Regions from separate parts of the Paenibacillus pasadenensis genome, predicted to be linked through region 2. Evidence: riboswitches for the same ligand, from Rfam matches in the RefSeq annotation. Region 2 holds a riboswitch; the other holds the start of a gene.

Region 1 (4,399 bases), 420 kb from region 2:
TCGGCGACGCTCTCGGCGGGCGGCTCGTTCCATTATGTGGCCGATTCGCTCGGCATCCGGGACTACCTGCAGTTCAGCACGCCGAGTCCGTATGACTACGCCGAGCAGATGCAGGTGCGGACGGTCCGCACGGACGGACCGGAGGCCAAGCGCGCTGCTGCTCTGAAGGCGCTTCGGCGCAGCGGCGGCCGCGCGCTGCTGCTGTTCCCGGACCGTCGGCAGCTGGCGGAGTTCCGCGACTGGGCGGCGTCGAGCGGGGAGCTGGACGGCTACCGGATGCTGTACGAGGGCGACGCGGAGATCAGCCATCTGATCGGCCGGTTCCAAAACGACGAGGAAAGCGTGCTTGCCGCCGCGACGCTTTGGGAAGGATTGGACATACCGGGTCCTTCGCTGTCGCTCGTCGTCGTCTGGGAGCTGCCGTGGCCGCCCGCCGATCCGGTCTACAACGCCCGGCGGTCGGAAGCGCAGGATGCTTTCGCCGAGGTGGAGAAGCCGTTCATGCAGCTGCGGCTGCGTCAAGGATTCGGGCGGCTCATCCGGACGCGCGAGGATCGCGGCGAGATCGTCGTGCTGTCGGACCGGCTGGACGAGCCGGCGGTGCGGCAGGCGGTGCTGGAGCTCGTGCCGGAGGGCACGCTTCAAGATGAGGAGGGAAGCTGATGGAGCTGGAGCTATTGGAAATTAGCGAATATACGGTCGAGAAGCTGAAGGATCCGTTCGGCATTCTGAGCGGCGACCGCTACGAGTTCACGCTGCTGATCGAGGTCGACGAGGAGGACGAGCTGTACCGCCCGGCGGGCCTGTACGTGCGCGTCGTCTACGCGCTCGCGTCTGGCGGGGAAGGCCGCGTCGTCTCGCATGAGATCCGCGAGCGCGGCACCGACCAGCTGCTGGACTTCGGGCTGGAGGAGGACGAGCTGGCGGAAGCGGCGGCGTTCTGCGCCGCCCATGCGGGCGAAGCCGACAACGTCTGAGCAAAGGGGAGGCGGATGACATGCAGCCATTCACGGCAAGCGTCGTCCAAGTCGTGAAAGCCATTCCCGAAGGACGGCTCATGACGTACGGCGCGGTGGCGGCGGCAGCCGGCCAGCCGCGCGCGGCGCGCCAAGTCGTGCGCGTGCTGCACAGCATGGGCGAGTCCCAAGGCTTGCCTTGGCATCGGGTCATGAACGCGGCGCGGCGCATCAGCCTGCCCGGCGACGGAGGCGAGCTGCAGCTGGCGCTGCTGGCGGCGGAGGGCACGGAGCCCGGACTGGACGGCTGCTTCGACGAAGCGCGGTTCATGCGTGCGGACGAAGCCTGAGCATCGACAGGATAGGACGTAAAAAGGGCGGCAGCCCGGATCCGCCTCAGAGGGGAGGATTCGGGCTGCCGCCCTTTTTGATCTGGCAGCGTTGCCGGGGGCTGAAGGCTGAAGTCAGCCCGCAGGAGCGGCGGGCTGAGCGGAGCGCGAGGCGCTGCGGCTCAGCAGCACGAGCACGGTCCAGATGACCACGAAGCCGGCGACTTGGCCGGCGGTGAGCGCCTGGTCGAAGACGAGCCAGTTGATGAGCACGCCGACGGCAGGGAACGCCAGCTCCGCGAGCGTGGCGAGCGAGGCTTTGGTGCCGGACAGCCCTTTGTAATAGAGCAGCATGCTCAGCAAGCCCGGGATGAACGCCTGGAACAGCAGGTTCACGAGCAGCAGCGCCGCCGCACCCCCTGCGCCGAGCGTCTGCCAGCCGTCGCCGGCGACGAGGACGAGCAGGCCGAGCAGCGGGATGGCGAGCAGGAAGCGCAGCGCCGTCACGAAGTGGAAGCCCATGCCCTTGGTGAGCAGGTACTTGCCCATGACGGTGGATCCGCCCCACAGCGCCGCCGCCCCGATGGAGAGCAGGCAGCCGAGGGTAGCGAGGTCATGCAGGCCGAGCGCCGGGGAGCCGAAGCCGAACGTCAGCAGGTAGGTGCCGGCCAGCGCCAGCAGCAGGAACCAGCCGAAGCGGCGCGGCAGCGCTTCGCGCAGCACGATCCGCGCGAGCAGGATCGCGAACAGCGGCTGCAGCTTCTGCAGCAGCAGGACGGCGTTGAAGTTGCCGTAGCTGAACGCCGCGGTGAACATGACGGTGGCGATCGCCGAGCCTCCCCAGGAGATGAACAGCATCGCGCCGACGATGCCGAGCGTGAGCTTGCCGGCGAGCTGATGACGGTAATGGATCAGGACCGGAACGGAATAGACGGCCAGCAGCAGATGCTCGAGAAAGACGATCTGCGCGGACGTGAAATGCTGGAGCAGCAGGATGCGGAACAGCGGATCGACTCCCCAGAGCGTCGCTCCGAGCGCGACATACCAGATGCCGCGCCCGCAGGAGAGCAGTCCGCCGCGGTCCGCCTGCAGCGGACTCGATGCGGCAGCGGTCGTACCCAATTCAAAAACCCCCATGAAACGGAATTTGAATTGAACCTCGTTAGAAGCAGCATGCCCCCGCCTGAAGGATCAGGACGGGGGCATGAAGAACCCGCCTGCCGCCAAAAATGGCGCCAAGCAGGGTTTCACCTTCTCTCATCCGGACTATACCGTCGGCCTTGGACTCGCACCAAGTCAGTCCCGCCGCCGCATGAAGCGGCAGCGGGAGTCGCGGGCTTCGGCGCCAAGCTGGCGCCGTCACCGCCGGTAGGGAATTTCACCCTGCCCCGAAGGTTCAGATTCAGTTAGACCGAATTGTAGCACAATCCGGCAGCGCTCGACAAGAAAAGTTCATGGTTCGCCGAAGCCAAAGAGCGGACGAGCGGGTATAATGGGAAAGGATAGGGAACATGCCAAGGAGGCTAATGACGTTGAAGAAATTCGGACTGATCCTATTGGCTGCGCTGCTGCTCGTCGCGGCGGGCTGCTCCTCGCGCAGCGGCGGCGTGGATGAATCCGCCGTGGAGACGCATATCGCGAGCGAGCCGGCGGCTGTCGCCGGCTCGCCGCTCCAGCTGACGGCGGAGATCGAGGGCATCGAGTCCCTCCTGCAGGAGGACGATCTCAAGATCGACTTCGACATCCGCGAGGAGACGGAGCAGGAGCTCCCGGTGCTGCTCACCTCGACGAAGAAGTCGGACAAGGAATATGAGGTGGAGCATACGTTTCCGGAGCCGGGCAAGTATGTGATCTACATCCACATCTATGCCGGAGACGACATCCACATCATCAAGCGCAACGAGTTCCAGGTCGGCTGACCGGCCGCTCGGAGCGCCGCCTGCGCGCTGCAGGCATGAAAAGCGATACGGGACGAAGCGGAGCAGTTCTCCGTTCGTCCCGTATTTGCTTTGCAGCGGATGCAGGGATGGATATAATAGGAAACCGAGAGATCAAGCAGGAGCGGACGGGGGATGGACATGAAGGTCGTATGGATCGAGGATGAGCGGGAGCTGCTGGAGGAAGGAGCCCGCTTCCTGCGGCAGGAAGGCTGGGAGGTCGAGGGAGCGGCTTCGGCGGAGGAGGCGGAAGCGCTCATCGAGCGCGGCAGGCCGGACCTGCTGCTCGTCGATTGGATGCTCGAAGGCGGGCGGACGGGACTGGATCTGTGCCGGCTCAACGACCGCAGCTGGCAGCTGCCGCTGCTCATGGTGACGGCCAGAGGCGATGAGTTCGACCGCGTGCTTGCGCTGGAGCTCGGAGCGGACGATTTCATTCAGAAGCCGTTCAGCCTGCGCGAGCTGCATGCTCGCATGAAGGCGGTGCTGAGGCGCGCAGGCCGAACGGCGACGGCGTCCGGCGCGGACGTCCAGGAGCCAGGCGGCGAAGGAGAGGTGCTGGAGCGCGGCGAGCTGACGATTCGGCCGCTGTCGCATGAGGCGGAGCTCGAAGGCCGGGCGCTTGAGCTGACCCGGACCGAGTTCGCGCTGCTGCTGCGGCTCGCCTCGCGGCCGGGCCGGGTATTCACGAGGACGCATCTGCTGGAGGAGGCGCTCGGCGACGCGTTCGCCGGTTATGAGCGCACGATCGACAGCCATATCCGCAACCTGCGGCGCAAGCTCGGCGACGATCCGGCCGATCCGCGCTTCGTGCTGACCGTGTACGGGGTCGGCTACAAGTTCAATCCCGATGCGGGAGCCGGCCGATGATGGACGCGCAGCGGATTCAGCGGATCGCCGCCGCCGCGGCCTTGCCGATCGGCGGCGGGGCGGCCGCCGCGCTGCTCGCGGCGCTGCTGCCGGCCGGTCCCGTGGCGGGAGACTCGTCCTGGGCGGCGCTGGGGCGCTGCCTGCCGCCGGCTGCGCTTACGGCGCTGCTGATCGCCGCAGCCATGCGGCTGGAGCGTCGCCGCTGGCGGCGGCGCCTGGCGGCATGGAGCCGGGTCGCCGAGCGCTTGGCGGATGAGCCGGATCGGGATGGAGGCGACGCGGCGGCAGACAGAGGGCGAGCGCCAGC
Region 2 (4,399 bases):
GGCCGCCAAGGTGGCGGAGTTCGCCGTCAACGTCAAGGCCGAGCTCGGTCAGACGTTCCGCGTCATCAACCTGGGCGGAGGCTTCGGCATCCGCTACACGTCCGAGGACAGCCCGCTTCCGGTACGCGACTACATCGGCGCGATTACGGACGCGATCCGCTCGAACTTCACGGCGGCCGGCTATCCGCTGCCGGAGATTTGGGTCGAGCCGGGCCGCAGCATCGTCGGCGACGCCGGCACGACGCTGTATACGGTCGGCACGAGCAAGGACATCCCCGGCGTCCGCAAGTACATCGCCGTCGACGGCGGCATGACGGACAACCCGCGTCCGGCGCTGTACGAGTCCAAGTACGAGGCGGTGCTGGCGAACCGCGCCGCCGAGCCGGCCGCCGAGACGGTATCGGTCGCAGGCAAATGCTGCGAGAGCGGCGACATGCTGATCTGGGACCTGGAGCTGCCGAAGGCCGAGACGGGCGATCTGCTCGCCGTTTTCTGCACCGGCGCGTACAACTATGCGATGGCGTCCAACTACAACCGCATCCGCCGTCCGGCGGTCGTGCTGGTCAAGGACGGCAAGGCCGACGTCGCCGTGAAGCGCGAGTCGCTGGAGGACATCTCCCGCAACGACGTGCTGCCGGAGCGTCTGCGCAAGGCTGAAGTTCAGCCGTAAGCCGCTGCCGGCGAGCCTCCTTCGGGAGGCTCGCTTTGCGTTCGGGACCGGCGCTGGTGTATGATAAGAGGCGTACATAGCTTTTATTTTGGAAGGCAGGAGTGATGACAAGTGGCAAAACAAGCGAAAATCACGCTCGAAAACGGCGGCGAGGTCGTTCTGGACCTGTTCGACAAGGACGCTCCGAATACGGTCGCGAACTTTGAAAAGCTGGCGAACGAAGGCTTCTATAACGGACTTACGTTCCATCGCGTCATCCCGGGCTTCGTCGCTCAGGGCGGCTGCCCGAACGGCACCGGCACCGGCGGTCCCGGCTATACGATCGACTGCGAGATCAACCCGAACAAGCATGAGCGCGGCTCGCTCGCGATGGCTCATGCCGGACGCAATACCGGCGGCAGCCAGTTCTACATCTGCTACCAGCCGCAGCCGCATCTGGACGGCCAGCACACCGTCTTCGGCAAGATTTCCAAAGGCATGGAATACATCGACGCGTTCAAAGGCCGCGACAAGATGGCCAAAGTCGAAGTCGTCGAAGTCTGACTTCCTCGCGCGGAAGGCTCTCGTCCGAGAGCCTTTTTGTCGTTTAATCCCGACTCGTCCGCTTGCTTTTTAGCGTGCAGGCAAGTAAGATGAGTCATGCAAGCAATTGAATTCAAGCGAACCTTCGGGGCTGGGTGAAATTCCCGGGCCGGCGGTGATCCGTACCTGGCGCGTCTTCGGCATATGCCGCGGCTCGCCGGGGACGGTCAGTCCGTGACCCGCATGACCGCTTCTGCGCTTCCCTCGACCGAGGGCGCGTCGAGCGCATGCGGCTGACCTGGTGAAACTCCGGGACCGACAGTATAGTCTGGATGGGAGAAGGCTCGCTGCAAGACAGGCATGCATGAAGGCAGCTCCTCCATCATTGGAGGAGTCTGTTCAAGTCCGCCGCCCAGACATCGAGATCGGTTCCGCGCTGCCGCCCGGAGTCTGTCTTCCGATTCGATCCGGGACGGCGGTCTGTTCCCGCATTTCCAGGACGGCTTTTTTGGCTATCCGGTCGATCGGGCTCCTGCTCCTGCCGCGCGGCGACGTTTCCGACATTCCATCACCCCCGAAGGGCGCTCCAGGCGTCAATCGGGGGTGTTTTTGCATTGCGGGAAACGATCGATGATCGATATTACATGGAGCTCGCGCTCGGCATGGCGGCCAAAACGGCCGGCCAGACCGGCATCAATCCGGCCGTCGGCTGCGTCATCGTCAAGGATGGCCGCATCGTCGGCCTCGGCGCCCATCTCAAGCGGGGCGAAGGGCATGCCGAGCCGCACGCGCTGGCGATGGCGGGAGACGAAGCCCGGGGAGCGACGGCCTACGTCACGCTGGAGCCGTGCAGCCATTATGGCCGTACGCCGCCCTGCAGCGATCGGCTGATCGCGGCCGGAATCGCCCGCGTCGTCGTCGCGGAGCTCGACCCGAATCCGCTCGTCGCGGGCAGTGGCATGGCCAAGCTGCAGGCGGCGGGAATCGAGACGAAAACGGGCGTCATGGAAGCGGAGGCCAGGCGGCGGAGCGAGCCGTTCCGCAAGTTCATCACGACCCGGCTGCCCTATGTCACGCTCAAGACAGCCTCCACGCTGGACGGCCGCATCGCCGCGGCGAGCGGGGACAGCCGCTGGGTGACGGGGCCGGAGGCGCGCGAGGCCGTGCATGCGATGCGGCATCGCCATATGGGCATCCTCGTCGGCATCGGCACGGTGCTGGCGGACGACCCGAGCTTGACGACGCGGCTGTCCGTGCCGGGCCTGCATCCGGCGAGAATTGTCGCCGACTCGAGCTTGCGGCTGCCGCTGGACGCGAAGCTCGTGCAGGACGGAGCCGCGCCGACGATCGTCCTGACGTCGGAAGCCGCAGACGAAGGCCGAGCGGCCGCGCTGAGGGCGGCCGGCGTCGAGGTCATCCGCTGCGGCAGCGGCAGCTCGGTCGATCTGCGCGAGGCGATGAGACGGCTCGGCGAGCTGGAGCTCGGCTCGATCCTGCTCGAGGGCGGCGGAAGGCTGAACGGCTCGATGCTGGAGGCGGGGCTGGTCGATCGGATCTGCCTGTTCCTCGCGCCCAAGATCATCGGCGGCGAGGACGCGCCGTCGTCGTTCCGGTTCGCCGGCTTCGAGCGGATGGCCGACGCGATCGAGCTGGACGACGTCGAGGTGGAGCGCTATGGACGCGATATATGCATCAGCGGCAAGCCAGCCGCCAAGGGAGGGATCGGCTGACATGTTCACCGGATTGATCGAAGAGATCGGAGAGCTGCGCGGCGCGGCGCGAAAAGGAGAGGCGATGGTGCTCCGCATCGGCGCCGCCAAAGTGCTGGAGGGCGTCCGGCTCGGGGACAGCATCGCCGTCAACGGCGTCTGTCTGACCGTGACTGGATGCGGGCCCGACAGCTTCGAGGCCGACGTCATGCCGGAGACGTACCGGCATACGAATCTGGGCGGGCTGCCGGCGGGCAGCCCGCTCAACCTGGAGCGGGCGATGCGCGCGGACGGCCGCTTCGGCGGGCATATCGTCCAGGGCCATGTGGACGGCATCGGGCGGATCGTCGAGCGCAGGGCGTACGCCAACGCGGTGCTGTTCACGATCCGGCCCGCGGACGAAGGGCTGCGCCGCTACATCATTCCGCGCGGTTCAATTGCCGTGGACGGCATCAGCCTGACTGTGACGGAGGCGGGCGAGGACGCCTTTTCGGTGTCGATCATCCCGCATACGCTCGCCGAAACCGTGCTGCAGAGCAAGCAGGCGGGAGCGACCGTCAATCTGGAATGCGACGTGCTCGGCAAATATGTCGACCATCTGCTGCGGTTCGGCGGCAGAGGGGACGCCGCAGCCGCCGGCAGGCCGGGAGGCGCGGCCGGCGGCCCGCTGACGGCCGCTTTCCTGGCGGAGAACGGATTCGCATGAGCCAAGGCAACGAAGGAGGAGCAAGCATGGAACGATTACACCATCAAGACGGGGCGGCGCCATTCGATGCGATCGAGGATGCGGTGCAGGATCTGCTGGCCGGCAAGCCGGTCATCGTCGTCGACGACGAGGATCGCGAGAACGAGGGCGATCTGATCGCGCTCGCCGATACGATCTCGCCGGCCGTCATCAACTTCATGATTACCGAGGCGCGCGGGCTCGTCTGCGTGCCGATCGAGGCGGAGCGGGCGCGAGAGCTCGACCTGCCGCCGATGGTCGTCCGCAATACGGACTACCACGGCACCGCGTTCACCGTCTCCGTCGACCATGTGAGCACGACGACCGGCATCTCCGCACATGAGCGCGCCGAGACGGTGCGGGCGCTCGTCGACGGCGCGGCCCGCGCGGACGATTTCCGCCGCCCGGGCCATATATTCCCGCTGATCGCCAAGGACGGCGGCGTGCTGCGGCGCGCCGGCCATACGGAAGCGGCGATCGATCTGGCCAAGCTGTGCGGCGCCAAGCCCGGCGCGGTCATCTGCGAGATCATCCGCGAGGACGGCACGATGGCGCGGCTGCCGGACCTGGCGGACTTCAAGCGCAAGCATGATCTCAAGCTGATTACGATCCAGTCGCTGATCGAGCATCGGCGCCGCCGCGAGCAGCTGGTGCAGCGGGTCGTCGAGGTAAACATGCCGACCGACTTCGGCGTCTTCCGCGCGGTCGCCTACACGAACGAGGTGGACGACAAGGAGCATGTCGCGTTCGTCAAAGGACAGATCGATCCGGAGC

The links. Region 2 has a riboswitch for FMN ahead of ribD (bifunctional diaminohydroxyphosphoribosylaminopyrimidine deaminase/5-amino-6-(5-phosphoribosylamino)uracil reductase RibD). Riboswitches for the same ligand answer to the same signal wherever they lie in the genome.
Region 1: another riboswitch for FMN. It lies ahead of B8V81_RS21625 (DMT family transporter); the one in region 2 lies ahead of ribD (bifunctional diaminohydroxyphosphoribosylaminopyrimidine deaminase/5-amino-6-(5-phosphoribosylamino)uracil reductase RibD).

What each region holds. Positions count from the first base shown of each region.
Region 1 is NZ_NFEZ01000004.1:2,798,807-2,803,205, reverse strand. Features, by position in the region: gene B8V81_RS21640 (ATP-dependent DNA helicase) at 1-663, shown strand, start outside; gene B8V81_RS21635 (DUF6509 family protein) at 663-977, shown strand; gene B8V81_RS21630 (MGMT family protein) at 998-1,306, shown strand; gene B8V81_RS21625 (DMT family transporter) at 1,421-2,377, opposite strand; FMN riboswitch at 2,531-2,685, opposite strand; gene B8V81_RS21620 (hypothetical protein) at 2,818-3,204, shown strand; gene B8V81_RS21615 (response regulator transcription factor) at 3,358-4,092, shown strand; gene B8V81_RS21610 (sensor histidine kinase) at 4,089-4,399, shown strand, end outside.
Region 2 is NZ_NFEZ01000004.1:2,375,880-2,380,278, forward strand. Features, by position in the region: gene lysA (diaminopimelate decarboxylase) at 1-670, shown strand, start outside; gene B8V81_RS19695 (peptidylprolyl isomerase) at 782-1,213, shown strand; FMN riboswitch at 1,330-1,540, shown strand; gene ribD (bifunctional diaminohydroxyphosphoribosylaminopyrimidine deaminase/5-amino-6-(5-phosphoribosylamino)uracil reductase RibD) at 1,807-2,922, shown strand; gene ribE (riboflavin synthase) at 2,924-3,607, shown strand; gene B8V81_RS19710 (bifunctional 3,4-dihydroxy-2-butanone-4-phosphate synthase/GTP cyclohydrolase II) at 3,634-4,399, shown strand, end outside.